DNA from 2 places in the Methylocystis borbori genome. Region 2 is predicted to be linked to the other one. Evidence: predicted binding sites of a transcription regulator. Region 2 holds the regulator's gene; the other holds the start of a gene.
The links. The regulator HrcA, encoded in region 2, represses chaperone genes, less so after heat shock. The targets are predictions, from matches to a motif close to GTTAGCACTCNCNNNNNGNGAGTGCTAAC.
Positions count from the first base shown of each region.

Region 1: a site for HrcA is predicted at 1,683-1,711, ahead of groES (co-chaperone GroES). Genes of this name have one in related genera too.

Region 1 is NZ_JAZHYN010000046.1:8,229-11,640, forward strand. It holds gene V3H18_RS13430 (outer membrane protein) at 1-1,497, opposite strand, end outside; gene groES (co-chaperone GroES) at 1,784-2,071, shown strand; gene groL (chaperonin GroEL) at 2,117-3,412, shown strand, end outside.
Region 2 is NZ_JAZHYN010000008.1:58,853-62,264, forward strand. It holds gene V3H18_RS04405 (primosomal protein N') at 1-655, shown strand, start outside; gene hrcA (heat-inducible transcriptional repressor HrcA) at 670-1,758, opposite strand; gene V3H18_RS04415 (outer membrane protein) at 1,855-2,637, opposite strand; gene V3H18_RS04420 (glycosyltransferase) at 2,813-3,412, opposite strand, start outside.

The DNA.
Region 1 (3,412 bases), on a different contig from region 2:
AAAATTCAGCGCGCAGAACCTGTTGCCCTCGCCAAGCGCCCCACGCGCCGAGACCTGGCCATAGGCGAAGCCGCCCGTGGCGTAGAGCATCATGTCGTCGCGCGGCAGAACGCCGAAGCGCCCGCGCACGGTCCCGAGCCATTCGAGGAGCCGCTTGGTGCTGGCGGCGGAATTCCGACGGTCGGCGAAGTCGGCGGAAGCGCCGAACGAGCCGCCGATATTGGCGTAGGCGAAATCGGTCTCGAGACCCGCGACGAGAAGCGGATGCAAGCGCCAATTATAGCCGATCTGCCCGCCGCCGACGAACCCCGCGATGTCGGAGCGCTGCGAGAAAGGCGCCCTGGCGTCCGTCTGGAGGATCGCCGCTTCCGGCGAACGCGCGCCGAGGGTCGTGTCTTTCGCGGCGGCGAAACCATAGCCGACATGGCCGCCGAGATAGACGCCGCCCCACTCATGCGGCTCCGCCTCGGCTTTGCCGAAGAGCGGGCCAAAATCGCCGGCGCCGGTCGGATCGTCAGACCCGCCAAAGCGGTAGCCCGCCTGCAAGTAAAAGCCATAGCGTTGCGAAAATGAGTAGATCGGCGTGGCGGGCCGGCCGACTCGGCTCTCGCCATAGTCCTTGCCCGGCGCGCTGAATTGCCAATAGCGCCCGCCGACGCCGACGTTGAAACGCGGCGTCAGATCATAGGCAAGGAGGCCTTCGACTTGAAAACCGTCGCCCTTGCCCGACTGCTGCACGCCTCGGATTTCGGGGCGAAAATTGTGATAGTCGGTGTTCCATAGCCAGCTATGAATCCAGGCCGCTTCGAGCGACGCCCGCAGACCCGGCAAAAGTTCGACGTCGCCGCCGACGCCGACCCGGAGCGAATTCCATGAAGCGTCGAAATCGAGCCCGTCCAGACTCGTCGGATAAGAAACCGCGTTCGGCGGAGCCGTAGCGCAAACGTTTGCATTCAACAGCACCTGCGCGCAGCCGAATGAATTCATCCGCTCATGGAAATTATTATAGCCGACGAAGGGGCCGATCCTGACCGGCTGGCCGGTCGGCAATCTGGTCTCTATGACATTATAGCCGAGATCGACGGTGACATATTTGAGCGAGCCGCCGCTCTGCACATGGACCGTGTTGCTGTAGACGCCATACATCGCGGCGACAGTGTCCTCGTCATTGAGCTTGCCGCTCGCGAGCGTCCCGCCGCCGAGAAAACCTTTCAGGAAGACGCCGCTCTCGTGGTCGACGCGAAAGAAGGTCTCGGCCGAATGTCCCGTCAGGTCGCCAAAAGTGAGGCGCGAAATCAATAGATCGGGGATGTCCGCGTTGTAAAAATCATATTTATGATTGCCCGAACTGAACCAGTAGCGGGTCCCAAATGCGAATTGCCAGGGCGACGCCGCGAGCGGAGGCGGCGGCGCCTTGTAGGCCGGCAAATCGGCCGCGCAGACGGCGAGAGGGCTGAATGACGCCGCCAGGGAGCAGACGAGCAAGAATTTGCGCATTTCTCTTCCCGGATTTTTCGCTCACGGGGGCCGACTTCAGACCCAAATACTGCCGATACGACGCCGACTTATGGATAAGGCCAATTGTCGGAGGGGCGCTGTAGCGGCGAGGCCACAGCGCCGAAAATTATCCAACTGTCCCCAACTTGACAGCTTGCGCTCTCGCCCATATCTCAGGAGAGCCTGTTGGCACTCACTGAGAGCGAGCGCCAACAGGCATTCGCATATCCCTTTGCCGACGGGCGGCGCCATCGTCGCCCCAGGCGCAGAAAAGGAAGACTTCACAATGGCGTTCCGTCCCCTCCACGACCGTGTCGTGGTCAAGCGACTCGAAGGCGAGGAAAAGACTAAAGGCGGCATCATCATTCCCGACACCGCCAAGGAGAAGCCGCAGGAAGGCAAAGTGATTTCCGTGGGTCCCGGCGCGCGCGACGAAAGCGGCAAGCTCGTTCCGCTCGACGTCAAAGCCGGCGACCGCGTGCTCTTCGGCAAATGGTCGGGCACCGAGGTCAAGATCGACGGCGACGACCTGCTCATCATGAAGGAAAGCGACATTCTGGGAATCGTCGACTAACTCGACCGGCCCGTTTGCTTTCGTCTCTCTCCAGGAGTTCAATAAATGGCTGCCAAAGACGTTCGTTTCTCCACCGACGCGCGCGACCGCATCATGCGCGGCGTCGAAATCCTCAACAACGCCGTGAAGGTCACGCTCGGCCCCAAGGGCCGCAACGTCGTGATCGAGAAGAGCTTCGGCGCGCCGCGCATCACCAAGGACGGCGTCACCGTCGCCAAGGAGATCGAGCTTTCCGATAAGTTCGAGAATCTCGGCGCCCAGCTCGTCCGTGAAGTCGCCAGCAAGCAGAACGATCTCGCCGGCGACGGCACGACGACCGCGACCGTGCTCGCCGCCTCGATCGCCCGCGAGGGCGCCAAGGCCGTCGCCGCCGGCCTCAACCCGATGGATCTGAAGCGCGGCGTCGACCTCGCCGTCGAAGCCATCGTCGCCGACCTCAAGGCGCACTCCAAGAAGGTCACCTCGAACGACGAGATCGCCCAGGTCGGCACGATTTCGGCCAATGGCGACCGCTTCATCGGCGAGGAAATCGCCAAGGCGATGCAGAAAGTCGGCAATGAAGGCGTCATCACCGTCGAAGAGGCGAAGAGCCTCGAGACCGAGACCGACATCGTCGAGGGCATGCAGTTCGACCGCGGCTATCTCTCGCCCTATTTCATCACCAACGCCGAGAAGATGATCGCCGAACTCGACGATCCCTACATTCTCATCCATGAGAAGAAGCTCGGCTCGCTCCAGCCGCTGCTGCCGATCCTCGAAGCGGTGGTGCAGACCGGCAAGCCGCTGCTCATCGTCGCCGAGGACGTCGAGGGCGAGGCGCTCGCGACGCTCGTCGTCAACAAGCTGCGCGGCGGCCTGAAGATCGCCGCCGTCAAGGCGCCGGGCTTCGGCGATCGCCGTAAGGCCATGCTCGAAGACATCGCCATTCTCACCGGCGGCCAGGTCGTCTCCGAGGACCTCGGCATCAAGCTCGAAAACGTCGCGCTTACCCAGCTCGGCCGCGCCAAGCGCGTGCGCATCGAGAAGGAGAATACGACGGTCATCGACGGCGCCGGCGAGAAGAAGGACATCGAAGGCCGCATCGCCCAGATCAAGAGCCAGATCGAGGAGACGACCTCCGACTACGACCGCGAGAAGCTGCAGGAGCGTCTCGCTAAGCTCGCGGGCGGCGTCGCGGTGATCCGCGTCGGCGGCGCGACCGAAGTCGAGGTGAAGGAGAAGAAGGACCGCGTCGACGACGCCCTCAACGCGACCCGCGCGGCCGTCGAGGAAGGCGTTTCGCCCGGCGGCGGCGTCGCGCTGCTGCGCGCGATCAAGGCGCTCGACGCCGTCAAGGTCGGC
Region 2 (3,412 bases):
GATCGCCAAAGGCGCCTTCGATATCGTCATCGGCACGCAGCTCGTCGCCAAGGGCCATAATTTTCCGCATCTGACGCTCGTCGGCGTCGTCGACGCGGATCTTGGCCTTGGCAGCGGCGATCCCCGCGCCGCCGAGCGCACTTTCCAATTACTCAATCAGGTGACGGGGCGCGCCGGGCGCGGCGACAAGCCCGGCCGGGCGCTGATCCAGACCTTTCAGCCCGGCCATCCGGTCATCGCCGCGCTGCTGTCGGGCGACGCGGAAAAATTCTACGCGCAGGAGATCGCGATCAGGGAGCGCGCCGGCCTGCCGCCCTTCGGCCGGCTCGCGGCGCTGATCGTCTCGGCCAAGGACGCCGGCGTCGCCGAAGCGCATGCGCGGGCGCTCGCGCGCGCCGCCCATGAGCTTCAGCCATCGGCGCGCTATCGCGTCGCCCCGCCCGGCGCCTTCGCAACAGAGGGCGAGATCGCGCTTTTCGGACCCGCCGAGGCGCCGCTCGCGCTGATTCGCGGCCGCTATCGCTTTCGGCTGCTGGCGAAGGGTCCGCGCGGCGCCGACATGCAGGCCTTCCTGCGCGACATGCTCGCAACTGGGCCGAAGGAGCGCGGCGGCGTGCGCGTGCAGGTCGACGTCGATCCGCAGAATTTTTCTTAAGCGCGGAGCGATTTTCAGCCGCCGCCGACGACGCGCGCCACCACTTTAGCCGTGTAATCCACCATCGGCACGATACGCGCGTAATTGATCCGCGTCGGACCGATGACGCCAAGCGCGCCGATGATGCGCCGATCGGCGTCGCGCAACGGCGCGGCGATCATCGAGGAGCCGGAGAGCGAGAATAGCTTGTTCTCCGAGCCGATGAAGATGCGCACGCCCTCGCCCTGCTCGGCGCGCTCGAGGAGATCGATCACCTCGGTCTTGGTTTCGAGATCGGCGAAGAGCAGCCTCACGCGTTCGAGATCGTCCGCGGCGGTGAGGTCCTCGAGCAGATGCGCTTGGCCGCGCACGATGAGCTGACGATCCTCGGAATTGGCGCCCGTCCAGCTGGCGAGCCCCGCGCCGACAAGGCGCGCCGTCAATTCGTCGAGTTCGAGCTTCGCCGCCTTGCGGGATGCCTCGATGCTCGCGCGCGCCTCGGCCAGCGTGCGGCCGCTGATGCGGGCGTTGAGATAATTCGCCGCTTCCGTCAGCGCCGAGGCCGGCAGGTCGCGCGGCACCGGAATGACGCGATTCTCCACCCTGCCGTCGTCGGCGACGAGAATCGCCAGCGCGCGTTCGGGCTCGAGGCGGACGAAATCGATCTGCTTCAGGCGCACATTGTCCTTCGAGGCGACGACGACGCCCGCGACGCCGGTCAGACCCGACAGCAGGCTCGTCGCCTCCGAGAGGACGCCGGCAAGATCATGGTCTTTCGAGGCCGCCTCGACTTCCGCCGCTATGCGGGCGCGCTCGCTTTCCTCCAAGTCGCCGATCTGCAGCATCGAATCGACGAAGAAACGGAGGCCAAGCTCCGTGGGAAGTCGGCCGGCGCTGGTGTGCGGCGCGTAGATGAGCCCGAGCTCCTCCAAATCCTGCATGACGTTGCGCACGGAAGCCGGGGACAGCGTCATGGGAAGAAGGCGCGATAATTGGCGCGAGCCCATGGGGTCGCCCGACGCCAGATAGCCGTCGACGATCTGCCGGAAGATTTCGCGCGACCGGTCGCTGAGCTGAGCGAGGCTGGCGGCCGAGGGAGGGACGAGCGGGACGTGTCGGATCATGACAATCAGAATATCGCATCGGCGCGGGCGCGAAAAAAGCCCGGCTGCGAAACCATTTCGCAGCCGGGCTATGTATGACGCCGAGAGGCGAACCGCTCAGAGGCCGAGATTGTCCCAGCCGATCAGCGCGCCGATGCTCTTGATATTATAATTGACGCCGAACCGGGCGATATGGGTGTCGAGGTGATTGCCCTGATAGACGCGATAGGCGCCGGGGAAGCCGACGCTGGCGCCGTTGGGGCCGTTCAGGCTCGTGTACTGATACTCCGCCTTGACCGACCAATTGTCGAACACAGCATATTCGAGGCCGGCGCCGACCACCCAGCCGGCCTGCCAGACCGGTTGGTTATTGCCCATGAATAACGCGCCGTTGACGAAATCGCTGCCGGAGGAGCGGACCTTGCCATAGGCGAGACCGCCGGTGATGTAGGGCAGGAAGCGTCCGAAGGCGTAGCCGAAGCGCAGGCGCTCCGTGCCGAACCATTGGATGCGGGCCGCCGAGCCGCCGACGAAGCTGTTCGAATTGGCGCGAATGTCGGCGTAGGAGAATTCATCCTCGTAACCGACAACGACGCCATTGGCGAACTGCCAGTTATAACCGCTCTGGTAGCCGACGAGATAGCCGCTGGTGCCGAACGAATTCGAGGTCTGCAGGCCGAAGAACGGGGCTGCGCCGCCAAACGAATAGATGTTCGAGGAATAGCTCGCGTCTCCGCCGCCATAGGCGCCGCTGACGCCGATATGAAAGCCGTCCCAGCTGAAAGGCGCCGGCGGCGGCGGAAGCGGCGGAGCCTTACGGCTCGGGAGGTCGGCGGCAGAAGCCGCGCCGATCATGAAAACGGACGCCAAAGCGCCGGCAATAATAGTTTTAATGGTCATCTGACGCGCTCCAATCGGCCGAAGCCGCGCCCTCCCGAATGGAGCGGCGGTTTCAAATGCAAGGTAACATCCTCAACTCTGAGACGTAATTAATCTTCGGGCCGCGGACGCGGTTTTTCCCGCGCCGTTGCCAAACCGCCACACCTCCATGCAAGCCGCTGTTTAAGCGCGGCGTTCACTTGGCGCGCGCGATGAGTGGGCTCGCCAGCGCGCCGAGACTGCGCTCATAGGCGTAAAGGGAGAAATGCGACTCATAATAACGGCGGGCCGCGCTCGCGCGCCGCGCGGCTTCGTCCAAAGGCGCGCGCGCCGCCGCTTCCGTCAGGGCGCGGGCGAATTCATCGGGCGAATCGGCAAGCGCGAGATCGGCGAGGCGGAACGCCTCTTCGTCCATGCCGCGCAGCGCTTGCCGCGTCGCGACGAGCGGCAGGCCGCTCGATAAAGCCTCGACGGATTTGATCGAGAGGCCGGCGCCGCTGATCGTCGGCAGCAAAGCGAGGCGCGCGCCCGCATAGATGGCGCCGGGATCCTCGACGCGGCCCAGGAACCAGCCCTTATATGCGGCGTAAACGTCGGGCGCCCGCGCACGCACGCCCGCGTCGACATTGCCGACGATCTTGACGGCGACGCCCGGCGCCTTGGGCGCGACCTCGCGCAGGAACCAGACGACGCTTTCGACATTGCCGCTGTTATTGCTGGCGACCAGAACGATATCCGGTCCGCCCGGTCCCGTCGGCGCCTCGGGCACGGCGGGGTAGAGCAGCCGATGGCTCTT